Ciceribacter thiooxidans: one gene and its partners. The protein of the gene in region 2 interacts with the protein of the main gene of each other region in a pairwise test. Links are inferred from orthologs where the notes say so. Each region holds a gene or a part of one and is shown on either strand. Other genes may lie near its edges.

Region 1 (7,841 bases), 1.4 Mb from region 2 along the record:
GGCAGCGTCGAACATCGCCGCCGCCGACGAGCGCTTCGGCCAGACGACGGCACGTTTTGCGGACACGACGGCGCAGGCCGCCGACCTCCTGCAGACCTCGGGCCGCCTTCTCGAAGGCAAGCTCGAAAAGCTCGCCTCCGTCTCCGACCAGACCTTGTCGCAGGTCTCTTCGATCGTTGGCCGCTTCGGTGAGCACTCCAAGGTGCTGAGCCAGGCCTCCGAGCTTCTCGGTGCGGCGCAGTCGAACCTCGTCGGCACACTGGAGGAACGCCAGCAGTCGCTGCGCGACCTCGCAGTCGGTCTGGTCAAGCGTTCGGAAGAGATCGAGACGACGATGCGTGGCCTCGGCTCCATGGTCGAGTCCGCCTTCGAGCGCGCCGAACAGCGCTCCGGCCAGGTTGCAGGCAATCTGCGTCAGAGCATCCAGTCCTCCTTTGTCGACGTCGGCAAGATCCTGTCCGACACCGAAAAGCGGGCCCAGTCGACCGCCACAAACATGCGCGATGCGCTGCTTTCGGCCGGCGAGGAGGCCAACAGGTCGATCGAGAAGACGCTGTCGGAGGCCGAGCAGCGCTCCGGCGCGCTTGCCGATCGCCTGCGCGGCGGCCTCTCCGCCTCGCTCGGAGATGTCGAGCGGTTGCTCGGCGAAGCCGGCCGCAAGTCCGACGGCGCCGCCAACCACCTGCGGGAAGTCATGCGCGAGGCGGTCGAGGATGCGGTTGGCCGCTTCTCCGGCGCCACCGACGAGATCCGTCGTTCGGCCCAGGAGATCCGCAAGGAACTCGATGCGACCCGCGGCGAGCTGAAGCGCGGTGCCTTCGATCTTCCGGAAGAAGCCAAGGAAAGCGCGGCTGCGATGCGCCGCGCGGTCGCCGAACAGATCAAGGCGCTGCAGGATATTTCGCAGCTCGTCGGTCGCTCCACGCAACAGTTGGAGATCGCCGAACCCGTCGCCCGCAAGCCGGTTGAGACCCGTCCTGCCGAACCGCCGCGGAAGGCCGTCGCTCCGGCTCCCGCCGTGGTTCCCGGCCCGCAGCCGGTACCGGCCCGGCCGGTCGAGACCCCGGCCCTTCGTGGCAGCTTCGGGCTCGAGCAGAAGGCCGCCGTGTCGACGACGCCGGCACGACAAGAGACTGGCGGCTGGATCAGCGACCTGCTTCGTGGCGCCTCGCGCGACGAACAGGAGCCGAACGCTGCGCAGGCCCGTTCCGCCCAGCCCAAGGCGACCGAGCCTGCCCCGCGGGCCGCCGATAGCCGCAATCCGCGCCACATGGTGGAATCGCTGAACTCGCTTTCGGTCGACATCGCTCGTGCGATCGACCACGACGCCTCGGTGGAACTGTGGCGGCGCTACCAGCGCGGCGAGCGCGACGTCTTCACCCGTCGGCTCTATACGCTGAAGGGGCAGCAGACCTTCGACGAGATCAAGCGCAAGTACGACCGCGAGCCGGAATTCCGCGTCGCCGTCGACCGCTACATCGCCGATTTCGAGAAGCTGCTCGCAGACGTCGCCCGCACCGATCGCGACAAGACGGTGACGCAATCCTACCTGACCTCGGATACCGGCAAGGTCTACACGATGCTCGCCCACGCCGCCGGCCGTTTCGGCTGAGCGGCACGAGGACGCGACAAAAGAAGAGCCCCGGAACGGTGATTGCCGTTCCGGGGCTTTTTCGTTGAGACAGAACGCAAGGATCAGAGCAGCGTCAGCGTCCAGGTGACCATCTCGCCGGTGACGACGGCAAAGGCGCGGTCGAGCGCGCGGACATAGGACGTACTCGACGCCCCCACAGCAGGAGCACTGGCGGAAAACACCCTCTGCGCCCTGACCGTGCCGTTGCGATCATCAACCAGCTTCAGGGAAATCTCGACCACCGCGCGGTCGCTGCCGGTCGTGTCGATCTCGAAGGCGCGGATATCGCTGACGAGCTGATAGTCGATCGCGAGCCCCTGCCCCGGCTTGCCGACGCCGCCGATCCGGCCGGTATTCTCGAAGGCCTCGACGAGTTTCGACTGAACCATGCGCGGCAGCCTGTCGCTCCACTGCGATTTGGCGAGATACTGGATCTCGGAAGGCGAGACCCGGACCATGATCTGTTCGCTGTCCAGAGCCTTCAGGGCGGAAGGATCGGCAATCAGGATCTGGCGCTTCTTCGCCTGCGCCTTCGTCTCGACGTTGGCCGCCACCGTGAGATCGAACGTGTCGTTTTTCGCCGGCGCCGTTCCACAGCCGGCGAGCCCCGCCCCCATCAGAGGCAGAAGCGCCACGCCCCACAGGAGGCGCCGTCTGCGCAAATCGAATTCCGATTCTCCCATGCCCACCTTGTCCCTTCCGGCCTCCGGACCGTCAGCGCCGAGTCCGCCCGTCGTATTGCTTGACCGTTTCCCCGCCGAAAAGCAACCTCTGCGGGTTCTTGTCGAAGTTGTTGATTGCGTCGTCGAGCCCGCGAACGGTCTGGCGCGTATCGTCGACGAGCGCCTGGATATCGCGAAGCCCGGTGTTCGAGAAGCGCGCGAAATTGTCCGCAATCGGCCCGATCCGGGTGTTCAGGTTGTCCGCCGCGTTGCGGATGGAAACCAGCGTCTTGCGCGCCTCGACGCTCAGCGAGTCCGCCTCGCCCGAGCCGAGGAAGGCGTCGACCTTCTTCAGAATGCCGTCGAGCTGGTCAGAGGCGTTGTTGAGCTTGTTTCCGAGCTGCGTGAAATCGGTGATCGCCTGGTCGATGTCCGGCTGGCGGGCGGTGATCTTTTCGCTGAACTGTTGGAAGTTGGCGACGGCGGCACGTGCATCCGCTGAGGCGACGGATACGTCGTCCACCACCTTGGAAACCTTCTGCCTGTCGACGGCCTCGACGAGCTCGCGCACGTGGGCGAGCGTCTCCTCGGCGGAGACCCCGAACTTCTGGAAGGTCTCGGCGGTCTCCTTGAAGCTGTCGATCGCCGGCCCGACCTTGTCGGCCGTCTCGGCGAGGCTGCCGGTGAACTTCTCCGTATTGGCGAGAATCCTGTCGATCTTTTCCGAATTCAGTGCCCGGAACAGGTCCTCCGCGGCCGCGAGTGTGGAATCGAGCCGTCCGGAGAGACCCGATACCGAATCCGAGAGGGCGCTCACGCTCTTCAGGAACTTGTCGATGCCGTCCGCATTGTCGGCGAGCGACTTGGAGAAGGTCTCGGCATTCTTGATCGTGTTGGTGAGAGGCCCGCGAGCATCGTTGACGAAGCCCTGGAACTGTCCGATCGCGTCGTCGGCGCGCTTCAGGATCTTGTCCGCCGTCGAGAGCAGGTTGGTCACGCTCGACTGCTCCGCCACCAGCACCGCCGGTTCGCCGGTCGAAAGCTCCCGCTGCAGGATGTTCTCGCCGCCCGCTTCGGTCCCGAGAGCTCGATATAGGCCGCTCCCGTGAGGCCCTGGATTTCGAGAACGGCCTTGGTCGATTGCGTCACCGGCGCGTCCGCCTGGACCTCGGTGTTGGCGATCGAGAACTTCGGGTCGTCCTGGTCGATCACAAGGCTGCGCACCGTGCCGACAGCAATGCCGTTGAAGCGCACCGGCGAGCCGATGCTCAGACCATTGGCGGACCCCGGTATCTTGATCGTCAGCGCGGCAACCGGACCACCCCTGCCGTATTCGGCCATCCAGTAGACGAATCCGAATGCGGCGGCGATGACGAAAACCGTGAAAAAACCGACGATTGCGTAATTGGCTCTGGTTTCCATGGAGACCTGTCACTTCACCGGATTGTCGCCGGAATGTCCCGGCCGTGGGATGGATCGAGCCCGCTTGCCCCTGAAATAGGTTTTCACCCATTCGTCGTCGCAGGCGAGCATATCGTCTAACGTTCCCTCGACCAAGACCCGCTTCTGCCCGAGCACCGCGATGCGGTCGCACACAGAAAACAGACTGTCGAGGTCGTGCGTCACCATGTAGACGGTGAGCCCCAGCGTATCGCGAAGCTGGGCGATCAGTTCATCGAACTCCGCCGCCCCGATCGGGTCGAGGCCGGAGGTCGGCTCGTCGAGGAAGACGAGGTCGGGATCGAGCGCCAGGGCGCGGGCCAGTGCCGCGCGCTTGGTCATCCCGCCGGAAAGCTCGGAGGGATACTTGTCGGCGGCATCGCGATCGAGGCCGACCAGACTGATCTTGAGATAGGCGAGCTCGTCCATCAGCCACTGCGGCAGGTCGAGATATTCGCGCATCGGAAGCTGGATGTTCTCCTTGACGGTGAGCGCCGAGAACAGCGCGCCGTGCTGGAAGAGCACGCCGAGACGGGTGTCGAGGTTCATCCGTTCCGTTTCGCTGACCCTGTCGTAGTCGGCGCCGAGAATGCGGATGCTGCCGGCGCGCCGCGGCAGCAGCCGCAGCACGGTGCGCATAAGAACCGACTTGCCCACGCCGGAGGCCCCGACAAATCCGAGGATTTCGCCGCGATAGACGTCGAGATCGAGATTGTCGAGGACGATGTTGTCGCCGAAGCCGACGGTAAGGCCGCGGACCGACAGGACCGTTTCCCTCTCCTGCGTTGCCGGTGCTGCGGAGGCTTCGTTCATCGTGCCCCCGTCAGAAGTCGATTGCGGCGTAGAACATGGCGAAGAGCCCGTCCACGAGGATGACGACGAAGATCGACTTCACGACGGATGTCGTGACGTGGCGACCGAGCGACTCGGCGCTGCCGCCGACTTTCATGCCCTCGACCGCCGAGACGATGCCGATGATCAGCGCCATGAACGGCGCCTTGATCATGCCGGAGGCGAGAGTCGAATAATCGATCGCCTCGTTGAGCCGGGTCGTGAACACGTCGAAGGTGATTCCGGAATAGCCCCAGGCGACGAGAGCCGCGCCATAGAGCGCCGCAAAATTGGCGACGACGGTCAGAAGCGGCAGCGCGACAACCAGCGCGACCAGCCGCGGAAAGACGAGGACGCCCACCGGATTGAGACCGATGACCTTCAGTGCGTCTATCTCTTCCCGCATCTTCATCGAGCCGATTTCGGCGGTGATTGCACTTCCCGAACGGCCGGCGATCATGATCGCCGTCAAGAGCACGCCGATCTCGCGCAGCTGCAGAATACCGACAAGGTCGACCACGAAAATCTCGGCCCCGAAATAGCGCAGCTGAAACGCCCCCTGCTGGGCGATGATGGCGCCGATCAGAAAGGACATCAACACGATGATCGGAACGGCCCGTACCCCCATGTGGTCGAGCTGGTTGACCACGGAAGCCGGCGACACGCCCGAGCCGCGGCCGAGCTTCATCTGTGCGCCACGCACCGCCGAGCCGAGGACGTACATCATCGCCACGGTATCCTGCCAGAGATGCGCCATCATAACACCGACAGGCCCGAAGACCCGGATGAACAGCGCTTCCTTCTTGTCGTCGTGATGCGGGGCTTCGACCGTCTCGGGCAGCGCCCGGATGAGCTCCTGCATGCCGGCCGTGCCACCCGTCAGACTGACCGTGCTGCCGCTGGCCTCGCGACCGGTGACGATGCGCCGGACGAGCCAGGCGCCCGCGGTGTCCATCCCGTCGATGCCCGAGAGATCGAGTTCGACCGGCGCACCTCCGTCGGAGCCCAGGCGCTCGATGCTTGGCAACACATCGGCGATCGTATTGTTGCGCCAGGTGCCAGACAGCATCAGCCGCCGCCCGCCGTCCGGCAGGCTGCCTTCTTCGATTGCAGCGGTTCCTGAATGATCCTTCAAGATCAGAGGTTTCTCACAGGCTGAGTTTCTCGCGCGACGATTCGCAACTGCAACGGGCTTACACCAGATGAGCCGGCAGTATAACGGTACGTGCCGTCATTGGAATCCATGTTGCGGAGTTTGGCAGCCTGCGTAGCCCCGAAACCACATCTTTGTCGGATATTCAGGCCAGTCAGGCGCCGGTCGAGGGCACCAGAGCCGCTTCGGCGTCCGTTTCGGCGGGCTTTGCCACCCGGATCGGGACCGTCAGCGGGCTCGTCGCCTGGGTTATTCCCTTGGCCTTCGGTGACTGGATCGGCTGATTCCAGGAAATGAGTTCGAAACGGCCATCGTGATGCTCGGCAATCGCCGTGCAGCTTTCCACCCAGTCTCCGGTGTTGATGTAACGGATGCCATCGATTTCTTCCATCACAGCATGGTGGATATGGCCGCAGATCACGCCGTCGACTCCGTTGCGGCGCGCCTCCTCGACGACGACGTTCTGGAATTCGCCGATGAAGTTCACCGCCTGCTTCACCTGGAGTTTCGCCCAGGCGGAAAACGACCAGTAAGGCATGCCGAGACGGCGACGTACGGCCGCCAGCAAAACGTTCAGCGCGATCGCCGTGTCGTATGCCCAGTCGCCGAGATAGGCGAGAAGACGGGCGTTGCGCACCACGACGTCGAACTCGTCACCATGGAGAACCAGGTATTTCTTGCCATCCGCCGCCTCGTGGATGATGCGCTCCGCCACCTCGATTCCGCCGAAATGGCTGCCGGGGAAGCCGCGCAGGAATTCGTCGTGGTTGCCGGGGATGTAGATGATCCGCGTCCCCTTGCGGGCCTTGCGCAGCAGCTTCTGCACCACGTCATTGCAGTCCTGCGGCCAGTACCAGCTGCGCTTCAGCCGCCATCCGTCGACGATATCGCCCACGAGTACGATCGTCTCGGCCTCGTGATAGCGCAGGAAGTCGATCAGGAAATCCGCCTTCGCGGCCTTCGAACCGAGATGCACGTCCGAAATGAAGAGCGTCCTGAAGTGGCGGGTATCCGCGTGTGCACTCACGAGGGTCATCCTCTGGTATTGGCGTTCTCAGCCTCTAAAACCAGAGTCTTGTTTCAGCTTGATGACATGCGCGGGGATCGCCGCGACCACGGATCATTCAGTCGGAAAGCGGCGGCAGCTTCTGCGTTGCAACGGCCCTCGCCTCCTGGCGGTCCACCCCGAGCGCCACCAGCAGCAACTCGGCAGCCTCACTGCCGGCCTCCCGCCAGGCCCTGTGTCCCTCCTGGACGAGAAGCATGGCCGCAAGCGTCGTACCACCGATCATTGCCACCACCGAGGTGACCTGTTCCCGCGGTACGATGTAGCGGCCCTGCTCCACGCCCTTGAGGATGTCCTCTGTCGAGGAACTGGTGAGCAATCCCTGCAGCGCCCTGTTGGTGAGACTGAAACGGACGAGGAACCGGCCCCAGTGCGGTTCCTCATGGGCGCGGCGAATGAAAAGCCGAACCCCGCAGGACAATCGCAAGGCGGGATCGGTGAGCCCGGCCATGCTCGCCACCACCCGTTCCTGCATCTCCCGCGCGAGGTCACCGGCGATGTCCTCGAAGAGGGCACCGGGATCGGGGATCGTGTTGTAGACCGTGCCGCGCGCGACACCGGCCTCGTCCGCCAGCTCGCTGATGGTGACCCGATCACCACCCTTCCTGGCAAAGAGACAGATCGCCGCGTCGCGGATCCGGGTTCTGATACTCAAGGCGCATTTCCTTTCGACGCACTCCGGCTCCCGTAAAATTGCAGGAATTCCGGCTGCGTCAATTCATCTCGATCTTTCTACCGCATTGCCGTTGAAATTTGAACACTCATGTTCAATATAAGACTTGTAAGTTCATTCAACGGCGCGCGGATCCCCGCGATGACCGCCCTCAGGAGCCAAGAACATGAAAAAGATCGTCCTCGCCACGCTCGTCGCCGCGGCCCTCGCCGGTTGCTCACAGACTACCGGCTCGATCGACAAGGCCGACGCCTGCCAGCAGACGGCCGACGGCAAGTGCACCACCTTGAAATACGGCGTGCACGCCACCTCGCTTCCGCCGCTTTTCACGCCGGGCGTCTGAGAAGCGACGGAGAGGTGCCGGAGAGCGTCCGAAGATACTT
Region 2 (7,733 bases):
AATGCCGAATGGCGCGAGGCCCGCGTGGCGCAGGATGTCGTGCCGGAAGCCGACCTCGTCGCCAAGGTCCGGGAAATCCTCGAGGCCCAGGCGGAGGACCGCCGGCGGGCGAAGGGTATCTGATGGCTGTGCGTGCCGATTTTCCCCTCCCCAACCCTCCCCACAAGGGGGAGGGGGCTGGTCGGCGCGTGCCGTTGGCCTCGGGGATGACCTCCCCGCCGAGCCGGGCCGGGGGAGCAGGCATCTTCCCAGAGTCCTCTCCCCCCTTGTGGGGGAGATGGGCGGCAGCCCAGAGGGGGTCTTTTTCCTCTACTGTGGGAGCGAGCCCATGCCCCTGATCAACATGCCGGACTTCGCCGCCGACATCCTTGACGAGTTCGCCGGCCGCGGCACGGTGCGGGTCGACACGCCGGTCATCCAGCCGGCCGAGCCCTTTCTCGACATGGCCGGCGAGGACCTTCGCCGGCGTATCTTCCTGACCGAGAACGAGCGGGGCACGAGCCTCTGCCTCCGGCCGGAATTCACCATTCCCGTCTGTCTCCGCCACATCGAGACGGCGACCGGCACGCCGAAGCGCTATGCCTATCTCGGCGAAGTCTTCCGCCAGCGCCGCGAGGGCGGCAACGAATTCTACCAGGCCGGCATCGAAGACCTCGGCGATACCGCGATCGCTCGCGCCGATGCCCGTGCGATCGGCGATGCCTGGGGCGTGCTCGCCCGCCTTCTGCCGCAGCGAGGCCTTGCGGTCGTGCTCGGTGACCAGGCGGTGTTCGAGGCGGTGGTCAAGGCGCTCGGCCTGCCCGGTGGCTGGCAGAAGCGGCTGATCCACGCCTTCGGCAACAGCGAGCAGATCGAGCAGCTGTTGCGCAAGCTTGCGAGCCCCAACCATGTGCAGGGTCTCGATCCCGTGGTCGCGGACCTTGTGGCGAACGGCGACGAGGCGGCACTGATCGCCCATATCGACACCACCATGCAGGCGACCGGCTATTCCACCAATGCCAGCCGCTCGCCGGTCGAGATCGCCGCGCGGCTCAACGAGAAGCTGGCGCTCGCCGAGACGCGGCTCGACGTCGCCGCACTGCTGCTGCTGCGTGAATTCCTGTCGCTCGAACTGCCGCTTTCGGAGGCCTCCGGCGCGCTCGCCGGTTTCGCCGATGCGGCGGGGTTGTCGCTCGGGCCGGCGCTGTCGCGCTTCGACGAACGGGTCGCCTCGCTTGCTGACGCCGGGCTCGACCTGACGAAGATCACCTACCGCGCCGCCTTCGGGCGCCCGCTCGACTACTATACCGGCCTCGTCTTCGAGATCGCCGCCGAGGGTTCGCCGGCCGTGCTCGCCGGCGGCGGTCGCTTCGACCGGCTGCTGACGCTGCTCGGTGCGGAAAGCCATATCCCGGCCGTCGGCTTCTCGCTGTGGCTCGACCGGATCGAGGCGGCGAGGGTTTCCAAATGACAATCACCATCGCACTCCCCTCCAAGGGCCGGATGAAGGACGACGCCTCGGCGATCTTCGAGAAGGCCGGCATGAAGATCGTCGCCGTCGGCAACGACCGGTCCTATCGCGGCCGTGTCGAAGGCTTGGACGACGTCGAGATCGCCTTCCTCTCGGCCTCGGAGATTTCCCGCGAGATCGGCGCCGGAACCGTCGACTTCGGCATCACCGGCGAGGACTTGATCCGCGAGGGTCTGGCGGAAGCCGACAAGCGCGTCGAGATCTGCGCCCGCTTGGGCTTCGGCCATGCCGATGTCGTCGTCGCCGTGCCTGAAATCTGGCTCGACGTCGACAGCATGGCCGACCTCGGAGACGTCGCCGCCGATTTTCGCACCCGCCACGGCCGGCGGCTCACCATCGCGACGAAATACTGGCGGCTGACGCAGCAGTTCTTCTCGAGCCAGCACGGCATCCAGCTCTACCGCATCGTCGAAAGCCTCGGCGCGACGGAAGGGGCTCCCGCCGCCGGCCAGGCCGATATCATCGTCGACATCACCTCGACGGGTTCGACGCTGCGCGCCAACCACCTGAAGATCCTCTCCGACGGCGTGATCCTGAAATCCGAGGCTTGTCTCGTCCGCGCCAGAAAGCCGGAACACGAGCGCAATCCCCGGCTCGGCGAGATCGTTTCGGCGGTCCGCGCCGCGCTCGGCTGATCGTCTTCGGCCAGTCAAACTACAAAGAACCCGCCGGATCGCTCCGGCGGGTTCTCGTCGTTCGGGGCAGGGTGCTTGACGTATCAGGCGATCGCGTAGGCGCCGCGGCGGGCGTCGAGCGAGTAGGCGCCCGGGCCGAAGGTGGCGAGCACGATGTAGGCACCTGCAAGCGTGATGTTCTTCATCATCATGATCTGGTTGAGGACCGTCAGCCAGCCGTTGGCGGCGGCCGGGAAATCCGGAACGTTGATCGCCGAGCCGTGGAAGACGACGCCGGTGAAGACGCAGAAGGCGGCGAGCAGCCAGCCGGCGATCCGGGTCTGGTAGCCGACGAGGACGGCAAGGCCGGCGACGAATTCGAAAGCGCCGGCGAGATAGGCGAGCGCGGTGGCAGCAGGCAGGCCGGCCCCGGTGATCATGCCGGCCGTGGCGCTCGGATCGGCGAGCTTGCCGAAGCCGGAATAGATGAAGATGAAGGACAAGAGAACGCGGCCGAGAAGGATGGCCAGGTTGTTGGCGTTTGACATGGAAGGCTCCTGTTGGCGAGTGCCTGCATGCAGGCGGTCAATAACGATTTCGCAAACGTTCTCTCATGCCTCCACTGTTACGAATAGATGCACAATTCTTGACTGTTCGTTCAAGAATAGAAAACAACCAAAGCCACGGCCGGTCGCCGCTTCCCTCCTCAGGCGTAGGCGATGGAGGGCAGCGCCGGTGCCAGCCGGAACCGCGGGAACATGAAGACACCGCAGATGCTGCCCGCGACGCCGCCTTCGAGCCCCTTCGTCTCGGCGATGCAGAAAACCGGCTGCCGGTATTCCCGCTCGGAGACGATCGTTGTCGAATAGCAGAAACTCGAGGACGCGGTCGCCGCCTGCTCGAAGAGGTCGAGCACGAGCGCCCGGTCGTGGGCGTCGTAGCAGCGCGTCATGTTGAGAAGACCGCATTCCGGGCCGTCGAGGCCATGGAGAAGCGTCGCACATTCTCCGAGCCGGATGATCCCGTTGGCCAAGTCTCCCGTCCAGGATTCCGAAACGGTGAACCGCGACAGGTCGTGGGCATCGTCGCCGTCTGCCGGCAAGGGCCGCATGGGATGTGCAGCGAGGGTGGTTCTGGCAATCTTAAACAAGGCATTCCCCAAGGTCGAAGCCGATAGCGGATAGCCGTTCTCGGATTCAGTTTCGGTCGGTGTGGTTTAAGCTACGCGTCGGTCGGGACCGGCAGATCACCGCACCCGTCCATGGCACCAGAACGGAGACGTCCGGAACTAATGCGTCCGGCGAATCCGTGGTGTATATTATCTCTTTCTTAATGGCAGGCAATATCGAAACCGGAGCCGCGTACCCCACTCCGCTCGGCGCAGGTTCTCCGGGGAATCTGTCCAAAGGTGAACAGTAAAGCCGAAGTAGGGAAGCGGCGAAACTGTCCCGTGATGAGACAGTTCTTACCAAAGCGATATAAATTTTGCAGAATGTCCGCAAATGGAATCTTCAATCTCAGCGCCCCCCGGGTGACTTTTTTGCGGACAAACATCAAAAGAGGCGAGAAGGGCGCGCGCTTGGGCGGGGCACTTCTTCAAGCAAAACCGGTCGGGAGGGTGAGGGGGAGGTGCTTCACCCGGTCGCCAAAGGCTCGTTGAGCCCGTCCCGGCGGTGATTCGCCAAACGCAAAAGGGCGACCCGAAGGCCGCCCTTTCGTCAATCCCGATGAGGGGATGGATCACATCATGTCCATGCCGCCTCTTCAGGCCGCTTGACGGCCTGAAGCACTTTTGGTGATGGGCGGCTTTATGGACGCTGATTGTAATCGGCTATGCCGATCACATCATGTCCATGCCGCCCATGCCGCCCATGCCGCCCGGCATGCCGGCCGGAGCATCCTTCTTCGGCAGTTCGGCGATCATGGCTTCGGTGGTGACCAGCAGACCGGCAACCGAGGCTGCGTCCTGCAGGGCGGTACGAACGACCTTGACCGGGTCGACGATACCCATGGCGATCATGTCGCCATATTCGCCGGTCTGGGCGTTGTAGCCGTAGTTGTCGTTGTCCTTTTCGAGGATCTTGCCGACCACGATGGAGGCTTCGTCACCGGCGTTCTCGGCGATCTGGCGGGCCGGAGCCTGCAGAGCGCGGCGAACGATGCTGATGCCGGCTTCCTGGTCCTGGTTGACACCCTTGACCGTGATCTTCGCGGACGAACGCAGCAGAGCCACGCCACCGCCGGGCACGATGCCTTCCTGAACAGCAGCGCGCGTCGCGTTGAGCGCGTCGTCGATGCGGTCCTTCTTTTCCTTCACTTCGACTTCCGTCGAGCCGCCGACGCGGATGACGGCAACGCCGCCAGCGAGCTTGGCAAGGCGTTCCTGCAGCTTCTCGCGGTCGTAGTCGGAGGTGGTTTCCTCGATCTGGGCCTTGATCTGGCCGACGCGGCCTTCGATGTCGGACTTCTGGCCGGCACCGTCGACGATCGTGGTGTTTTCCTTGGAGATCGAAACCTTCTTGGCGCGGCCGAGCATGTCGAGGGTGACGTTCTCGAGCTTGATGCCGAGGTCTTCGGAAATGACCGTACCGCCGGTGAGGATCGCGATGTCTTCGAGCATGGCCTTGCGGCGATCGCCGAAGCCCGGAGCCTTGACGGCAGCAATCTTCAGGCCGCCACGCAGCTTGTTGACGACGAGGGTGGCGAGAGCTTCGCCTTCGACGTCTTCAGCGATGATGACGAGCGGCTTGCCGGTCTGGACGACGGCTTCGAGAACCGGGAGCATCGCCTGGAGGTTCGAGAGCTTCTTCTCGTGCAGGAGAATGTAAGCGTCTTCGAGGTCGGCGATCATCTTTTCCGGATTGGTGACGAAGTAGGGCGACAGGTAGCCGCGGTCGAACTGCATGCCTTCGACGACTTCGAGTTCGGTTTCGGCGGTCTTGGCTTCTTCGACCGTGATCACGCCTTCATTGCCGACCTTCTGCATTGCTTCGGCAATGTCGAGACCGATCTGGCGTTCGCCGTTGGCGGAAATGGTACCGACCTGGGCGACTTCTTCGGAGGTGTTGATCTTCTTGGCCTTGGCCTGGAGATCCTTTACGACTTCGGCGACGGCGAGGTCGATGCCGCGCTTCAGATCCATCGGGTTCATGCCGGCGGCAACGGCCTTGGCGCCTTCGCGAACGATGGCCTGGGCGAGAACGGTTGCCGTGGTGGTGCCGTCACCGGCGATGTCGTTGGTCTTCGAAGCGACTTCGCGGACCATCTGGGCGCCCATGTTCTCGAACTTGTCTTCGAGTTCGATTTCCTTGGCGACCGAAACGCCGTCCTTGGTGATGCGCGGAGCGCCGAAGGACTTGTCGATGATGACGTTGCGGCCCTTCGGACCGAGGGTAACCTTCACTGCATCGGCGAGGATGTCGACGCCGCGCAGCATCTTTTCGCGCGCAGTACGGCCGAACTTGATTTCTTTAGCTGCCATTTTCAAAACTCCCGGGCATCAGCCCACTGGTGATTTGTTTATGTTCTGGGAAGGGAATCGGCCGATCAGCCGATGATGCCCATGATGTCGGCTTCCTTCATGATGAGAAGGTCTACGCCGTCGAGCTTGACTTCGGTGCCGGACCACTTGCCGAACAGGACGCGATCGCCGACCTTGACGTCGAGCGCAACGACCTTGCCGTGTTCGTCGCGGGCGCCGGGGCCGACGGCGACGATTTCGCCTTCAGCGGGCTTTTCCTTGGCGGTGTCGGGAATGATGATCCCGCCCTTGGTCTTTTCTTCGGATTCCACGCGGCGAACGACGACGCGGTCATGAAGCGGACGGAATTTGGTGTTTGCCATTGTCTAATCCCTCGATCAAATGACATCAACGGACGGGAACCGCCCGTATCGATATGATTAGCACTCGCATTTGGTGAGTGCTAGCGCGATCGATTTAGGGAGCGCGCCGAGGGGAGTCAAGAACCGCGTCGAAAAAAGCGGCTTGGCTTCGGAAAAAGCTTTCTGAACCAGTTAATAGGCAAGGGTCAGCCGGGCGGGGAGCCCGGCCTTTTCCTGTAAGGTCAGATGGCGAGCGCGGCATAGGTGCCGAACTCGGCGACGATGCCGCGCTCGGCCATGAAGGCCTTCGGGTCGAAGTCGATCGCACCGTAGAACTCGGTGACCTTCGCCTTGGCGTCGGCAAGTGCCTTCTGGCTTTCCCACTCGACGATGGTGACGACGTGCACGGTCTCGCCGCCGTCGGCAATCGCCACCTTGTTGTAGAGGCAGCCGGGCAGGGTGTCGAAATAGCCGTGCACGATGGCCAGTCGATCCTCGAGTGCGAGGCGATGATCCGCGGGGCAGGTCATGCGGTCGACGCGGAAAATCGAAGTGCGGCTCTTGGTCAGGGTCATGACGTTCATTTTTTCAGGTCCTGAATATTGTTTTGCTGACAACGTGGGAGGATCGGACCTCAACCAATGTTGAGGTCAATAGGGTCGCTCGATTTTTCGGATGAACGTACATTGCCCATATCGCAGAATGGCTTAGGGTCTGCCGGAACTCGTACCACTGCCGCGGTCGCGTCTTCGCAAAACTGTCGGAGAAGCATGATAGGGGCTCGCCGGGTTGGACGTGCACAGGGGAGGGAAAGGCTTGGAAGCCGCGACAGATTGGACGGAAACGCCGCGGCCGACATTTTCCGAGCTCGTCTCGGCCTTCGCGACGATCGGCGTCCTGAGCTTCGGCGGGCCTGCTGCACAGATCGGCCTTATGCACCGCATCGCCGTCGACGAGAAGCGGTGGATTTCCGAGGAGCGTTTCCTGCACGCACTGAACTATTGCATGCTGCTGCCGGGGCCTGAGGCGCAGCAGCTCGCGACCTATATCGGCTGGCTGCTGCACGGGGTTCGCGGCGGCATGGTCGCCGGCCTTCTCTTCGTGCTGCCGGGTCTTGCCGTGATCGTCGGCCTGTCGGCTGCCTACGCGCTCTATCAGGAAACGACCTGGCTCGCCGGCCTGTTCTTCGGCTTGAAGGCGGCCGTGCTGGCGATCGTCGTCGAGGCAGTCATCCGCATCGGCCGCCGGGCGTTGAAGAACCGCTTCCACCGCCTCGTCGCGCTCGTGGCTTTCCTCTCCCTTTTCCTGTTCTCAGTGCCGTTTCCGCTGGTGGTGTTGATCGCCGGTCTCGCTGGCTTCCTCGTCGCACGTGCCGGGCCGGCTGTTCCGGCGTCCATTACGGAAGCCCTCATGTCGGAGGAACGCCGTATGCCGGCCGGCGGATTTCTCTCGGGCCGAAGCCTGCTCGTGCTCCTGTTCTGGGTCGCGGTCTGGCAGGCGCCGCTTCTCCTGCTCTCGACCGGCGTCCTCGGCGGCGCTTTCTCCGACGTCTTCGCCTTCTTCTCGAAGATGGCGCTCGTCACCTTCGGCGGCGCCTATGCCGTGCTCGCCTATGTCGCGCAGGTGGCGGTCGGAACGCACCACTGGCTGAACCCCGGAGAAATGCTCGACGGACTGGCGCTCGCCGAGACGACGCCGGGGCCGCTGGTCCTCGTGCTCTCCTTCGTCGGCTTCCTCGCAGGCTATCGCGATCCCGGCATGGTCGGGGCCGTTCCGGGCGGGGTGCT
Region 3 (7,697 bases), 2.5 Mb from region 2 along the record:
GTTGAAGATGCCGCAGACGAGCCCGGTGCCGATGCCGATCACGACCAGTCCGGGCGCCGCGACACCCATCTGGGCCGCCGCTCCCATGGCGGTCGATGCGAGCGCGATGATCGCGGCCACCGAGAGATCGATCTCGCCGGCAATGACGAGCAGTGCCATTGCGAAGGCGATCATTGCCTTCTCGGTGAAGTTGAAGGTCGCGTCGGAGAGATTCCACGCATCGAGGAAGTAGGGCGAGGCAAGCGAGTTCGCGACGAAGATCGCCACCGCCACACCGAAGAGCAGCACTTCCCAGCTTCCCGCCAACCGCTTCAGCGGGGTGCCGAGGCGATCGGGAATGACACGTCTGGTAGCGACATCTGCAGACGGCGCGGTCATGCTGTCACCTCTTTCGTTTCCTTAGCGGCTCGATCCCGCAGGATGATACGGCCCTTCTTGCGCTCGGCACGGGCATTGAAGACGACGGCAAGTACGATGACGATGCCCGATATCGCCATCTGTGCAAATGGGGACACGCCGATGACTGGCAGCGCATTCTTGATGACGCCGAGGAAGAGCGCCCCGAGAACCGTGCCGACGACCGTGCCGATGCCGCCGGCGATCGACACGCCGCCGATCACATTGGCGGCAACGCTGTCGAGTTCGAACCCAGCAGCGATGTCGACATAGGCAACCGCATAACGAGAGACCCACAGATAACCGGAGAGACCCGCCAGCGCACCGGAAAGGACGAAGGCGAAGAAGCGGGCGCGGCCGATATCGATGCCCGCATAGACGGCAGCGGTCGGATTGCCGCCTGCCGCATAGGTCGAGCGGCCGAAAGGCGTCCGCGTCAGCATGAACCAGATCAGCAGAACGACGGCGATCGCAATCCAGGACAGGATCGGCATGCCGAGCACCGGCAGGCGGGGCAGGTTCAGAAAATCGGGGGTCATCTGGTGGGCATTGACCCAGCTTCCGCCGGACAGGACGAAAGCCATGCCGCGATAGATGGTCAGCGTTCCGAGCGTCACCACGATCGGCGGAATCTGAAGCAACCAGACGAGGAATCCATTGATCGCACCGAGCCCGGCGCCGATGACCACCGCCAGAACGATGAGGAGAGCAAGCGGCAGACCGGGATGGCCGGCGTCGAGCATCGCGACCGCCATGCCCGTGAAGGCGAGATTGGCCGCCACCGACAGGTCGATCGACTTGGTGAGGATGACGGTCATCTGGCCGAGCGCCAGAATGATCAGGATCGAGGTGTCGTTGAAGATGTTGGCGAGGTTGCCGGCAGAGGCAAACCCGTTGGCCCGCATTGCGAAGCCCGCGACCATCACAGCGATGATCAGCGCCAGGAGAACTTCGCGGTTCTTGAAGATGCGTTGCATGTCAATTGTCCTTACGCATTGCCCGTCGCCGCACGCACGAGCGTCTCTGCGGTAAGCCCTTCGCGTTCGAAAATTCCGGCCTGGAGGCCTTCGCGCATGACCATGACCCGATCCGACATGCCGAGAATCTCCGGCAGTTCGGACGAGATCATGATGATGGAAAGTCCTTCACCGGCGAGTTCCGAGATGAAGCCGTGCACGGCCGCCTTCGAGCCGATATCGATGCCTTTGGTCGGTTCGTCGAGAATGATCACCTTCGGCCGGGTGGCGAGCCACTTGCCGATGACGACCTTCTGCTGGTTGCCGCCGGAAAGCGTTCCCGCAGGAACGGAAAGGGCCGCGGCACGCAGGTCCAGTCTCTCGGCGTATCGGCGGACGAGCGAGAATTCGTTGGCAGCCTTCAGGAAACCCCTGACCGAGGTACGCGCCAGCGAGGGCAGCGACATGTTCTGGTAGATCGGCATTTCGAGCGCAAGGCCGTGGCGGCCGCGCTCTTCCGGTACGTAGACGATGCCTGCGGCGATCGCGTCCGCTGGCGACCGGATCACGATCTCGCGGCCGTCGAGCAGCAGGCGCCCGGAGGCCGGTTTCGTGATGCCGAAGAGGGACTGACAGAGTTCGGAGCGGCCGGCGCCGATGAGGCCATAGACGCCGAGAATTTCCCCCTTGCGAAGATCGAAGGAAATGTCGCGAAATTCGGTGTCGTGGCTGTAGCGATCGACGGTCAGCACTGTTGGCCCGATCTGCACCGGGCTCTTCGGAAACACGTCATCAACGTCACGACCGACCATCAGGCGGACGATTTCATCCTGCGGCGTAGTCTTGAGGATACCCGCTCCCACCATCTTGCCGTCGCGGAAGACCGCGTAGTTTTCAGCGATCTCGTAGACCTCGTCGAACTTGTGGCTGATGAAGAGGATCGCCTTCCCCTGCCTCTTCAGGGTCTCGACGATGCGGAAGAGATCGTCGATCTCCTTGCGCGAGAGCGCAGCGGTCGGCTCGTCCATGATGACGATCCGGGCCTCGACCGAAAGGGCACGTGCGATCGCGACCAGATGGCGCTGGGCGATCGACAGGTCCTTCAGCTTGATCGTCGGATCGATCGTGCTTTCGAGATCGGCCAGCAGCTGTCGGGCGCGCTGATTGATGGTCTTCCAGTCGATCAGCCCGAACCGGGTCCGTGGTGCGTGGCCGAGAAAGATGTTCTCGCCGACGGTCAACTCGTCGAAAAGGACTGTCTCCTGATGAATCGCAGTGACACCGGCATCGATCGCGTCTTGCGCATTGGCAAATGCGACCGGCTTGCCGTCGATCAGGATCTCGCCCTCGTTCGGACGGTAGATACCGGTCAGGATCTTGACGAGCGTCGACTTGCCGGCGCCGTTTTCCCCGATCAGCGCCGTCACCTTGCCGGGATAGAGCGCGATGTTCACCCCATCGAGCGCCTTCACCCCCGGAAAGATCTGAGAAATGCCACGCATTTCGAGAATCGGCGTGTCGGCGGCCAGCGGCGCGGTGTCGAGAGGTTTGGCTTGAACGGTCATGGTCTTTTCAGGTCCTGTAGACCCCTCATCCGCCTGCCGGCACCTTCTCCCCGCAAGCGGGGCGAAGGACGCAAGCCACACGGCGTCATCCTATCATCGGGGCACGTCCCCTCTCCCCGCGTGCGGGGAGAGGGCTAGGGTGAGGGGCAACGGCCCCCGAACTCGGAAATGCAGGATCAGAAGATCTTCGAGAACTCGTCGATGTTGGACGAATTGTAGACGAACGGATCGGCCATCGCCGCTTCGCCGTTGTCGCCGACCTTGATCTTGCCCATGCGGCCGGCTTCGATTTCCGCGCCCGGAGCACCGTCGGTGTCACCCTTCACCAGATGATAGGCGATCTGTGTGGCGGAGTAACCGAGGTCGATCGGGTTCCAGATCGCGAATTCCTTGGTCGCGCCGGACTTGATGGCACCGGCCATTTCCGACGGCAGGCCGAGACCGGTCACGTAGACCTGACCGATCTTGCCGGCATCCTTGACAGCCTGCGAGGCGGCGAGAACGCCGACGGTCGTCGGAGCGACGATAACCTTGACGTTCGGCGAGGACGACAGGAGGCCGTTGGCTTCGCGGTAGCTCTTGTCGGCCAGGTCGTCACCATAGACGGTCGTGGCGAGGTTGAGGCCCGGGAAATCCTTGAGCTGCTTCTTCATTTCCTCGATCCAGATGTTCTGGTTGGTCGAGGTGGTGGTGGCCGACAGGATGGCGAAGTCGCCCTTGCCGCCTTCGAGATGGTTGGCCGCGAGCTGCAGGCACATCTTGCCGATCAGTTCGTTGGACGACGGATTGAGGTGCATGATCCGGCCTTCCGGAGCGACACCCGAATCCCAGGAAATGACCTTGATGCCGCGCTGCTGCGCCTTCTTCAGCGCCGGAACGACGGCGTCCGGATCGTTGGCGGAAATTGCGATCGCATCGACGCCCTGGGCAATCAAGGAATTGATCACTTCAATCTGGCCTTCGGCCGTCGTCGTCGTCGGGCCGGTGTAAATCACCTCGACGCCGCCGAGTTCCTTGGCCGCTTCCTGTGCACCCTTGTTGGCCGCCTCGAAGAAGCCGTTGCCAAGTGATTTGACCACAAGTGCGATCTTCATGTCGGCGGCATTTGCCGCGGACGTCATGGCAGCTATGGCGATCGCCACGCCGGCGAGCAGTGTCTTCGACAGTTTCATTGTGTTTTCCTCCCAGGTTGAGACTGCTTGAACTCCTCCCACGCGGCCGGATCACATCACGCGACCGACGTGGTATCCTCCTTCTCAGTCGAAGCCATCGGCTTGACCGTAATGAGCCTTATGCCGGCGTCGGTGACCATGGCGGCCGCCTCGTCCGGAATCTTGTCGTCGGTAATGATCGTCGAGACGTTGTCGAGCGGGCAGAGAATCAAGCTCGAGCGCTTCGAGAACTTGCTGGAATCGACCATGATGATCAGTTCCTCGGCCTGGCGGACCAACTTCTGTTCGCTCTGGATAACCAGCGCATCGGACTCCATTACGCCGAGCGCATTGATGCCCTGCGCGCCGATGAAGATGCGCCGCGCGTAGAAATTGCGGATCGCATCGTTTTCGAAGGGCGACAGGATCAGGCTCTGGTCGCGATAGATCGCCCCGCCCGGCACCGAGACCGTGCACTTCGAATGCTTGACCAAATGCTCGGCGATGGCGAATGAATTGGTCATGACCTGCAGGCGGCGCGCCGACATGAAATGCACCATCTGGAAGGTCGTCGTGCCCCCGTTGATGATGATCGAGTCGCCTTCCTCGCAAAGATCGACGGCGGCACGCGCAATTGCGCGTTTCTTGTCGATATTGACCGATTCCGAAACGCGGAACGGTCGCGCGGCGAGATTTCCGAGCTGCGGCGGATGCACCGCCTCCGCGCCGCCGCGGACCCGGCGGAGCTTTCCCTGCACATGAAGCGCTGCGATGTCGCGGCGGATCGTGGCTTCGGAAGCCTCGGTCAGCTCGGCGATATCCTGCACGGTGATGACCGGCTTTTCCTGGATCGCGCTTAGTATGATGCGATGACGTTCGCGTTCGTGCATGGGCTCCTCCTGAGCGTGATTTATTCGGATTGCGTTTACGCTGTCAATCACAAACGATCAAAAAAGATAATGTTGCGTCGCACAATGAACGTTTGTGATCGAAATTGATTGACAAGCATCGAACGGATGCGCGATACCGTCCACCAGAAGGAGATGGGTCCCCGGTCGGGTTACCCATGAATCGACACGCACAGGGAGGAAGCGATGACGGGCCAAACCCGCCTTCTCGATAATCGTTGGGATGATGCTCGTGCGGCGGAGCTCGACGAGCCCGGCAAGCTGCTCTACCGGTCCAATCTCTTGGGCGCTGACAAGCGCATCACCAATTACGGCGGCGGCAACACCTCCGCGAAAGTGCTCGAAACCGATCCGCTGACCGGCGGAAAGGTTCGCGTCATGTGGGTCAAGGGTTCCGGCGGCGACGTCGGCACCATCAAGCTCGACGGCTTCGCCACCCTCTACATGGACAAGCTCGAGGCGCTGAAGACGCTCTACAAGGGCGTCGAAGACGAGGACCGCATGGTCGGCTTCCTGCCGCATTGCACCTTCAACCTGAACCCGCGCGCCGCCTCGATCGACACGCCCCTGCACGGCTTCGTGCCGTTCACCCATGTCGACCACATGCATCCGGATGCGATTATCGCGATCGCCGCTTCGAAGAACTCCAAGGAACTGACGCAGAAGATCTTCGGTGCCGACATCGGCTGGCTACCCTGGCGCCGTCCAGGCTTCCAGCTCGGTCTCGACCTCGAAGCCTTCGTGAAGGCAAACCCGACCGCCAAGGGCGTCGTGCTCGAAAGTCACGGCCTGTTCACCTGGGCGAACGACGCCAAGGAATGCTACCTGCTAACGCTCGAGATCATCAACAAGGCGATCGAGTGGTTCGCCAAGGAAACCGAGGGCAAGACGATCTTCGGCGGCGCGGTGGCCAAGAGCCTGCCGGAAGCCGAACGCCGCGCGATCGCAGCCAAGCTGATGCCGGAAATCCGTGGCCGGATCGGCAAGGCCGAACGCAAGCTCGGTCATTTCGACGACCAGGCCGCCGTGCTTGAATTCGTCAATTCGAAGGATCTGAAGCCGCTGGGTTCGCTCGGCACCTCCTGCCCCGACCACTTCCTGCGCACCAAGATCCGTCCGCTGATCGTCGATTTCGATCCGGCCAAGCCCGATGCCGACGCCGTGATCGCCGGCCTCGACAAGGCGCTCGAGGACTACCGCGCCGACTACACGCGCTATTACGAGGCCTGCAAGCACGCCAACTCGCCTGCCATGCGCGATCCGAACCCGGTCATCTTCCTGGTTCCGGGCGTCGGCATGCTGTCCTTCGCCAAGGACAAGGCGACCGCCCGCATCGCCGGCGAATTCTACGTCAACGCCATCAACGTCATGAAGGGCGCCTCGACGGTTTCCGAATATCAGGGCCTGCCCGAACAGGAAGCTTTCGACATCGAATACTGGCTGCTCGAGGAAGCCAAGCTCCAGCGCATGCCCAAGCCGAAATCGCTGGCCGGTCGCGTCGCCTTCGTCACCGGCGGCGCCGGCGGCATTGGCCGGGCGACGGCCGAGCGGCTGATGTCCGAAGGCGCCTGCGTGGTGCTCGCCGACATCGACACCGGCGCGCTCTCGGACACGATGGCCGACTTCTCCAAGCGCTACGGCGGCGACAGCGTTCGTTCCGTCACGCTCGACGTGACAAAGGAAGAAGCCGTCACCTCGACATTCGCGGAAGCCTGCGTCGAATTCGGCGGCGTCGACATTCTCGTCTCCAATGCCGGCATCGCCTCTTCGGCCCCGGTCGAGGACACCACGCTTCAAATGTGGAACAAGAACATCGACATCCTGGCGACCGGCTATTTCCTCGTCTCCCGCGAGGCTTTCCGCCTGTTCCGCCGTCAGGCGATCGGCGGCAATATCGTCTTCGTCGCCTCGAAGAACGGCCTTGCCTCCTCGCCGAACGCATCCGCCTATTGCACCGCCAAGGCCGCCGAGATCCATCTCGCCCGCTGCCTGGCGCTGGAAGGCGCTGACGCCGGCATCCGCGTCAACACAGTCAACCCCGATGCCGTGCTGCGCGGCTCGAAGATCTGGAACGGCGAATGGCGCGAACAGCGGGCGGCGTCCTCGAAGATCGAGGTCACCGATCTGGAGGAGCACTACCGCAAGCGCTCGATGCTGAAGCTCAATGTCTTCCCGGAAGACATCGCGGAAGCGATCTACTTCCTCGCCTCCGATCTCTCGGCCAAGTCGACCGGCAACATCATCAATGTCGATGCCGGCAACGCCCAGAGCTTCACGCGCTGAGCAAGCTTTAGCACCCCGTCTGCCCTGCCGGGCATCTCCCCCACAAGGGGGGAGAAGAACAGCAGTTGACCGAGCGTAACCACGATGACTTTGCTTGGTGCAAAAGGCATCGACAACCGTGAGTTAAGTCTCCCCCTTGTGGGGGAGATGTCACGAAGTGACAGAGGGGGAATACCTTTGGGAGGAAAACCATGACCGATCAGATAATCGCCGCCGACGTCATCGCGGCCGAAAACGAAAAGCGCGCGGCCGCGCTCAAGTCCGATTATGCGGCGCTCGGCGAAAAGCTCGCCCGCACCGGCATCGACATCGACGCCGTCACCAGCAAGGTCGCCGATTTCTTCGTTGCCGTTCCCTCCTGGGGCGTCGGCACCGGCGGCACCCGTTTCGCCCGCTTCCCCGGCCTTGGCGAGCCGCGCCATATCTTCGACAAGCTGG
Region 4 (7,600 bases), 450 kb from region 2 along the record:
AAATCGCCCGCGCCCTTGCGACCGACCCGACGTTCATGCTGCTCGACGAGCCCTTCGCGGGCGTCGACCCGATTTCGGTGTCGGACATTCAAAACCTCGTGCGCCACCTGACGGCGCGCGGGATCGGCGTATTGATCACCGATCACAACGTGCGCGAGACGCTCGGTCTGATCGACCGAGCCTACATCATCCACGCCGGCGAGGTCCTGACCCACGGACGTGCCAATGACATCGTCAACAATCCCGATGTCCGGCGACTTTATCTCGGCGACAAGTTCAGTCTCTGAGGCCGACACCTCCACGAGACGATTCCCCCATCGTCCGGCTTGACCAAACCAGATAAAAAAGCAATTTTTGGGCCAGTTGAAGTTTCTCCGCGACGTTTGACGGTCTGAGCGGGTGAATTTCGGGGGAGTTTCGCGTTCATCATGGCTTTGTCGGCCAATCTACATCTACGCCAGAGCCAAACCCTGGTCATGACGCCTCAGCTGATGCAGTCCATCCAGCTGCTGCAAATGAACCACCTCGAACTCGTCCAGTTCATCGCCCAGGAGGTCGAAAAGAACCCACTCCTCGATTTCGCTTCGGAAGACGGCGACAACGGGTCGGAAAGCCCGCGGGGCGAGGAGGCACTTGCCGCGCAGGAAACGACGGCCGGCGCAGGCGCAGGCGCAGGCGCGCCGGAAAGCGACTGGTACGAAAACGCCAAGGGCTCTGCACTCGAAGAAAGCCTTGACTCCAATTTCGACAGCGCATTTGTCGACGAAGGCGTCTCGGCCCGTGCCGACGCGCCTGAGCTTTTGGGGCAGTGGAAGTCGATGCCGGGCGCCGGGACGGACCCCGGCGAAGGATACGACCTGGACGACTTCGTCGCCGGCCAGGTAACCTTACGCGATCATCTGAGCCAACAGATTCCCTTCGCCTTTCCCGACGCGGCCGATCGGATGATCGCGTTCGCCCTCACGGACCAGCTCGACGAAGCGGGCTATCTGCGCGCCGATCTTCAGGAGGTTGCGGAACGCTTCGGGGGGCGCCCAAGCGTTTGGAACATGTGATCGGGATTTTGCAGACCCTCGATCCTCCCGGCATATTTGCCCGTTCATTGAGCGAATGCCTCGCAATTCAGCTGAAACAACGTGACCGCTTCGATCCCGCGATGGCGACGCTGATCGACAATCTCGAGCTTCTCGCCAAGCGTGACTTCGCGAGCCTGAAAAAGCTCTGCGGAGTCGACGAAGAAGATCTGATCGACATGCTTTCGGAGATCCGCGGCCTGAATCCGAAGCCGGCAAGTGGGTTCGAGACGAATTTGAGCGAGGCAGTCGTCCCCGACATTGTCGTCCGTCCGGCATCTGATGGCGGCTGGGCGGTGGAACTCAACCCTGATGTCCTTCCACGAGTTCTCGTCAACCAGAGCTACTATACCCGGGTGACAAAAGGCCGCGACACGAACAACGCAGATCAGGCCTTCCTTGCCGAGTGCCTGCAGAATGCCAGCTGGCTTACCCGCAGCCTCGACCAACGCGCCCGCACCATTCTCAAGGTCGCCAGCGAGATCGTCCGTCAGCAGGATGCGTTTCTGCGCCACGGGGTCGATCATCTCCGTCCGCTCAACCTGCGTACGGTGGCGGATGCGATCAAGATGCATGAATCCACGGTCAGCCGCGTCACCTCCAACAAGTACATGCTGACCCCGCGCGGCCTTTTCGAGCTGAAATACTTCTTCACCGTTTCCATAGCTTCGGCCGAGGGCGGCGACAGTCATTCGGCAGAAGCGGTACGGAACAGGATCCGCACACTGATCACGCAGGAGAGCCCGGAAGCGATCCTCTCGGATGACGACATCGTCAGTGCGCTGAAGGATGGCGGCATCGACCTTGCGCGGCGTACGGTGGCCAAGTACCGGGAGGCGATGAACATTCCCTCGTCGGTACAACGGAGGCGCGAGAAACGCGCAATGGCGAAGGTGTCCACAGGCTGAGCGCACCGTCTGCCGTTTGTTAAGAATCGGTTAGCAGGCCGTTGACTCTCGTCCAAAGCTTGTCTAGAAGCCCGCCCCGACTGGCAAAGGAGACGACCCCGAGTTATCCCCAACCTCCGTCCAGCGACAGCCCGAGCGGGCGACATTGCTGTGTGAAGAGCTTGGATGCAGACGGCGGTTGACGTAAACTGATACCCGCAAATCACAATAAGAAGGGAAACTCCATGAGTGTGCGCGTATCCGGCAAACATATGGAAATCGGTGAAGCCTTCCGGCAACGGATTGAAGAACGGATCACGGAGACGGTAACCAAATATTTCGACGGCGGGTATTCCGGCCAGATCACGGTAACGAAATCGGCGGCCGCAGCCGCACCTTTCGTCGCCGACTGCCTGCTCCACCTCGACTCCGGCGTCAACCTGCACGCCACCGGCTCCGCAAATGACCCGCTGATTTCCTTCGACATTGCCACCGACCGCATTGACAAGCGGCTGCGCCGATACAAGCGGAAGCTCAAGGATCGCCATCCGAACAACGGTGCCGGCACGCCCGTCGAGGTCGCCTATACCGTGATGGATGCCGTATCCGACGAGCATGAGGAGCTTCCCGAGGATTACGCACCCACGATCGTGGCGGAAAGCACAAAGCAACTGCGGACCATGTCGGTTGCGAGTGCAGTCATGGCCCTCGACATGACGGACGAACCTGTACTCTTGTTCCGCAACCCCGGCAGCGACCAGATCAACATCGTCTACCGTCGCAACGACGGTAATATCGGATGGATCGACTCCGCCAACATCAAAGGCTGAGCCAAACCGGAAACGGCGGTCCACGCCGTTTCCTTCCCCTTTGATTCGGCGGCATGAAGGATTTTGAAATGGCCTTGGCAGATTTGCTGCAACAAGACGCAGTCGTTCCCGCCCTGAGGGTAAACTCAAAGAAGCAGCTGCTTCAGGAGCTCGCCGCGAAAGCCTCAAAACTCACGAACATCCCCGAACGGGAAATCTTCGACGTCATCCTGCAGCGGGAACGCCTCGGCTCCACCGGTGTCGGTAACGGCATCGCGATCCCGCATGGAAAGCTGAACAGCATCAAGAACATCACCGGCGTTTTCGCGCGGCTGGAGACGCCTGTCGACTTCGAAGCGCTTGATGACCAGCCTGTCGACCTCGTGTTCCTGTTGCTGGCCCCGGAAGGCGCAGGTGCGGACCATTTGAAGGCGCTCTCGAGGATCGCGCGCGTCCTGCGCGACCAGGACCTGGTCGCTAAGCTCCGCGCGACCGAATCCGCCTCTGCAATTTACGCTTTCCTGAACGAGGAACAGGCGAACGCAGCCTGACGTCCACCCACAAAAAAGGGCGCCGCGCTTCCGCTGACGCCCATCTTTTCGGCAAAGATAGAAGAAGAATCAGGCGTCCTTTTCGCCAGCCGATGCGGCATTGGCCTCCGGCTGGGCTTCCGTCTTCTGCCCACCCTTCGCAACGCCGACCATGGCCGGGCGAAGAACGCGATCGCCGATCGTAAAGCCCGCCTGCACCACCTGTACCACCGTGTTGTTCGGAACCTCGGCGTTGGGAATTTCAAACATGGCCTGGTGGAAGTTCGGATCGAACTTCTGGCCCTGCGGCTCGATCTTGCGGACACCGTGCCGTTCGAGCGTCGAGAGCATGCCGCGTTCCGTCATCTCCACACCTTCGATGAGCGCAGCCAGGCCGGCGTCGGCGGACGCGCGTGCTTCCTCCGAGACGGCCTCCAGAGCCCTGCGCAGGTTGTCCGAAACCGCCAGCATGTCCCGGGCGAAACCCGTCACCGCATAGGACTTGGCATCCTTCACGTCACGCTCGGTGCGGCGACGCAAGTTGTCCATCTCGGCCGCAAGACGCAGGAAGCGATCACGCAATTCTGCATTCTCTGCCTTCAGTGTCTCGAGAGGATCGACTTCCGCCTTCGTTGCTTCGGCTTCCCCGTTCCGCTGCTCGTCGATCTGGCTTTCAGCGACGGTGGCGTCAGGTCCGTTTTTCTTGGTTTCGTCGGTCATGACGTTCTCCGATTGAATGTCGTTTGGAATTCGTGCCCGATATCAGGGTTTGAGGTCGAAAAATCAAGGCTCCGGTGCGATATCGCCACCGAACCGTGATTGTCTCATAAGCGAGCCTAACGATTGGAGCGCGAGAGCCGTGCCATCAGCTGCGCGGTGTAGTCGACCATGGGAACGATGCGGGAGTAGTTGAGGCGCGTCGGGCCAATGACGCCGACGGCGCCGACGATCCGCTCGTCGCTGTCGCGGTAAGGCGCCACGATCAGCGAGGAGCCGGACAGCGAGAAAAGCTTGTTTTCCGAGCCGATGAATATCCGGACGCCGGGGCCGCTCTCCGCGAGATTAAGGATTTCGATCAGACTTTCCTTGCGTTCCAGATCATCGAAAAGGAGACGCAGCCGGTCGATATCCTCGGCGCCCGCGACCCCTTCGAGCAAATTGGCCCGGCCGCGGACGATAAGCCGTGTCGGCTTTTCGGCCTCCGCCCCACCGGACCAAACCGCAAGACCACGCTCGACCAGGTCCTGGGAAAGTGCATCGAGCTCACCGGCGACCTGTTCCTTCAACGTGACGAGCTGGCCTCGCAGTTCGGGGAGCGTCTGACCGGCAAGATTGGCATTGATGAAGTTGGCTGCTTCGGTCAGTTGCGATGCCGTCACGCCGGCCGGCAGATCAATGATGCGATTTTCGACCTGATTGTGTTCGCCGACCAGCACCGCCAGCGCCTTCGTGGGCTCCAGCCGGATGAATTCGACGTGCCTCAGGATCTGGTCACTCTTGGCGGCGATCACCAGTCCCGCCCCGCGGGACAAGCCCGAAAGCATGCGACTCGCGTCGGTCAGCAAGTTTTCCAGCGGCTGATCCGCATCCTGCGGGCGGATCTGCCGTTCAATGCTCTTGCGTTCACTCTCCGACAGATTGCCGACCTGCATGAATGCGTCGACGAAGAAACGCAGGCCTTGTTGTGTCGGCATCCGGCCGGCGCTGATATGCGGCGCGTATATGAGCCCGAGATCCTCGAGATCGCTCATGACGTTGCGCACGGAAGCGGGAGACAGAGACATAGGTAGGAGACGCGACAGGTTGCGCGAACCGAGCGGTTCTCCCGATTCGAGATAGCTTTCGACGATGCGCCGGAAAATCTCACGCGAACGGTCGTCCAGCGCGGAAGATATCTCTTTGACCGGAGTATTCGCCATGACGGTTACGATGCAAACCCTGTTCGAACAATGCTCTAGGCGAATATAGTCACTTGCAGGCCGATCACAAACGGGAAAATCCCTACCCTGCGAGAGGCGAAAGGCCGGTTTTTCTTTGCAAATCGCGACGCTCAACCGTAGAAGGCCATAGAAAGTTTCAAGGAGAAGCCAATGCGGCCGTCAGGCAGAAAAACCGACCAGATGCGCAAGATTTCGTTCGAGCGCAATTTCTCGAAGCATGCGGAAGGTTCCTGTCTCGTGAAGTTCGGGGACACTCACGTGCTCTGCACGGCGAGCCTCGAGGACAAGACGCCGCCGTGGCTGCGCAACAGCGGCAAGGGCTGGGTCACGGCCGAATACGGCATGCTGCCGCGGGCCACCGGAGAGCGCATGAAGCGGGAGGCCGCCGCCGGCAAGCAGGGCGGACGAACCCAGGAAATCCAGCGCTTGATCGGCCGCTCGCTTCGCGCCGTCGTTGACCTGGAAGCGCTTGGTGAACGCCAGATCACCATCGACTGTGACGTCATCCAGGCGGACGGCGGCACCCGCACCGCCTCCATCACCGGCGGCTGGATCGCGCTGCACGACTGCCTGAAATGGATGGAAGCACGCAACATGGTCAAGGTCGACAGGGTGCTCAAGGACCATGTCGCAGCGATCTCCTGTGGTGTCTTCGCAACGCAGCCGGTCATCGACCTCGATTATCTCGAAGACTCGGCTGCCGAAACCGACGCCAATTTCGTCATGACCGGAAGCGGCGCGATCGTGGAAATTCAGGGCACGGCGGAAGGCACCCCCTTCACCGAGGACGAGTTCCTGACGCTGATGCGGCTTGCGCGCGACGGCATCGGGGAACTGGTGACCCTGCAGAAGCAGGCGATCCTCTGATTGCTGCCGCAAGGCACGGGAGCAGACTATGTCCACCGAGCTCGAAGGTATTCTGGAAACGGCGCTCTACGTCTCCGACCTCGAGGCGGCCGAGGATTTCTACGGCCGCGTGCTCGGGCTGGACGTCGTGATCCGGCAAGAAGGACGGCACGTCTTTTTTCGGTGCGGCGCAGGCATCCTGCTGATCTTCGATCCTTCGGCGACTGCGCATCCAGCGCCGGCCGATGCCCTTCCCGTACCGCCGCACGGCGCGACCGGTCCGGGGCACGCTTGCTTCCGGGTCCCGCGTGAGAAGATGGATACCGTCATTGCCCGGCTCCGGGCGGGTGGCGTAGCGATCGAGGCCGACTTCCACTGGCCGAACGGCGCCCGGTCGATCTATTTCCGCGATCCGGCCGGCAACAGCCTGGAATGTGCGGAGCCTCGTCTCTGGAATCTCGAATAGGACCAGCCGCATGCGCAAACTCGACACCAAAACCATCGTCGTTGCCAGTCACAACGCCGGCAAGATCGCCGAGATTGCCGATCTCATCGGCCCACTCGGGTTCTCCGCGAAATCGGCGGCCGACCTCAAGTTCGAAGAGCCGGATGAGACCGGGACCACCTTCGAGGAAAACGCAGCCATCAAGGCGCTCGCTTCGGCTAAGGCCTCCGGTATGCCGGCCCTTTCCGACGATTCCGGTCTGGTGATCGACGCCCTCGACGGGGCTCCCGGCGTCTACACGGCGAACTGGGCGGAACGCGAAGACGGCACTCGCGATTTCCAGATGGCGATGGAGAAGGTCGAAAAGGCGCTGCAGGACCGCGACGCAACCGTACCGGAAAGGCGGACGGCTCGTTTCGTCAGCGTGCTCTGCCTCGCCTGGCCCGACGGCCACACTGAGACGTTCCGCGGCGAGGTCGAAGGGACCGTCGTCTGGCCGCCGCGCGGCACATCCGGTTTCGGCTACGATCCGGTCTTCCAGCCGGTCGGGCACGACAGGACTTTCGGCGAGATGACGGCACAGGAAAAACACGGCTGGAAGCCCGGACAGGCAAATGCTCTGTCCCATCGCGCCCGCGCCTTCAAGCTCTTCGTCGAAACCTGCCTGGAGGCCTGACGCCGGTATGTCGGACGCCACACCGTTCCTTCTTCCCGATACGGGTGAACCCGGCTTCGGTGTCTATGTCCACTGGCCGTTCTGCGCGGCGAAGTGCCCTTACTGCGACTTCAACAGCCATGTACGCCACCAGCCCGTGGACCAGCCGCGCTTCGTCGCGGCCTTCCTGCGGGAAATGGAGACCATGCGCCGTCTCAGCGGCCCGAAGACCGTCACCAGCATCTTCCTCGGCGGCGGCACACCGTCCCTCATGGAGCCGGAGACCGTTTCGGCAATCCTCGAGGGGATCGCTCGTCATTGGCATGTGCCCGATGGTATCGAGATCACAATGGAGGCGAATCCTTCGAGCGTGGAGGCGACGCGGTTCCGCGGTTATCGGGCGGCCGGCGTCAAC

What was found.
Region 1: the proteins of groL (region 2) and H4I97_RS06055 interact in binary tests that used the Escherichia coli proteins (3 or more experiments, as listed by UniProt). The link is inferred for Ciceribacter thiooxidans from one-to-one orthologs.
Region 3: the proteins of groL (region 2) and H4I97_RS01105 interact in binary tests that used the Escherichia coli proteins (3 or more experiments, as listed by UniProt). The link is inferred for Ciceribacter thiooxidans from one-to-one orthologs.
Region 4: the proteins of groL (region 2) and grpE interact in binary tests that used the Escherichia coli proteins (3 or more experiments, as listed by UniProt). The link is inferred for Ciceribacter thiooxidans from one-to-one orthologs.

Annotation. Positions count from the first base shown.
Region 1 is NZ_CP059896.1:1,291,008-1,298,848, reverse strand. What follows is about bases 2,638-5,618. They hold H4I97_RS06055 (ABC transporter ATP-binding protein), read right to left. Parts: upstream 4,549-5,618; coding sequence 3,727-4,548; downstream 2,638-3,726. Other genes in these bases: H4I97_RS06050 (ABC transporter permease), read right to left, coding at 4,559-5,618. In the rest of the region: H4I97_RS06070 (apolipoprotein A-IV repeat region-like domain-containing protein), read left to right, coding at 1-1,612; H4I97_RS06065 (ABC-type transport auxiliary lipoprotein family protein), read right to left, coding at 1,696-2,316; more of H4I97_RS06050, read right to left, coding at 5,619-5,704; H4I97_RS06045 (UDP-2,3-diacylglucosamine diphosphatase), read right to left, coding at 5,874-6,755; H4I97_RS06040 (TetR/AcrR family transcriptional regulator), read right to left, coding at 6,844-7,440; H4I97_RS06035 (lipoprotein), read left to right, coding at 7,625-7,801. UniProt on the Escherichia coli protein: Part of the ABC transporter complex MlaFEDB, which is involved in a phospholipid transport pathway that maintains lipid asymmetry in the outer membrane by retrograde trafficking of phospholipids from the outer membrane to the inner membrane.
Region 2 is NZ_CP059896.1:2,717,161-2,724,893, reverse strand. The notes cover bases 3,286-6,158. They hold groL (chaperonin GroEL), read right to left. Parts: upstream 5,606-6,158; coding sequence 3,965-5,605; downstream 3,286-3,964. Other genes in these bases: groES (co-chaperone GroES), read right to left, coding at 5,671-5,967. In the rest of the region: hisS (histidine--tRNA ligase), read left to right, coding at 1-123; H4I97_RS13330 (ATP phosphoribosyltransferase regulatory subunit), read left to right, coding at 329-1,450; hisG (ATP phosphoribosyltransferase), read left to right, coding at 1,447-2,145; H4I97_RS13320 (DoxX family protein), read right to left, coding at 2,229-2,672; H4I97_RS13315 (hypothetical protein), read right to left, coding at 2,831-3,274; H4I97_RS13300 (hypothetical protein), read right to left, coding at 6,189-6,530; chrA (chromate efflux transporter), read left to right, coding at 6,763-7,733.
Region 3 is NZ_CP059896.1:241,673-249,369, reverse strand. The notes cover bases 3,053-5,889. They hold H4I97_RS01105 (DeoR/GlpR family DNA-binding transcription regulator), read right to left. Parts: upstream 4,959-5,889; coding sequence 4,146-4,958; downstream 3,053-4,145. Other genes in these bases: H4I97_RS01100 (bifunctional rhamnulose-1-phosphate aldolase/short-chain dehydrogenase), read left to right, coding at 5,163-5,889; rhaS (rhamnose ABC transporter substrate-binding protein), read right to left, coding at 3,094-4,089. Outside these bases: H4I97_RS01125 (ABC transporter permease), read right to left, coding at 1-378; H4I97_RS01120 (ABC transporter permease), read right to left, coding at 375-1,373; H4I97_RS01115 (sugar ABC transporter ATP-binding protein), read right to left, coding at 1,385-2,917; more of H4I97_RS01100, read left to right, coding at 5,890-7,259; rhaI (L-rhamnose catabolism isomerase), read left to right, coding at 7,451-7,697. UniProt on the Escherichia coli protein: Represses ulaG and the ulaABCDEF operon. Two ulaR binding sites have been identified in each promoter.
Region 4 is NZ_CP059896.1:3,171,188-3,178,787, forward strand. Bases 2,205-4,944 are described here. They hold grpE (nucleotide exchange factor GrpE), read right to left. Parts: upstream 4,020-4,944; coding sequence 3,390-4,019; downstream 2,205-3,389. Other genes in these bases: hpf (ribosome hibernation-promoting factor, HPF/YfiA family), read left to right, coding at 2,206-2,790; ptsN (PTS IIA-like nitrogen regulatory protein PtsN), read left to right, coding at 2,859-3,320; hrcA (heat-inducible transcriptional repressor HrcA), read right to left, coding at 4,136-4,944. Outside these bases: lptB (LPS export ABC transporter ATP-binding protein), read left to right, coding at 1-287; more of hrcA, read right to left, coding at 4,945-5,218; rph (ribonuclease PH), read left to right, coding at 5,390-6,106; H4I97_RS15630 (VOC family protein), read left to right, coding at 6,135-6,551; rdgB (RdgB/HAM1 family non-canonical purine NTP pyrophosphatase), read left to right, coding at 6,562-7,206; radical SAM family heme chaperone HemW, read left to right, coding at 7,214-7,600. UniProt on the Escherichia coli protein: Participates actively in the response to hyperosmotic and heat shock by preventing the aggregation of stress-denatured proteins, in association with DnaK and GrpE. It is the nucleotide exchange factor for DnaK and may function as a thermosensor.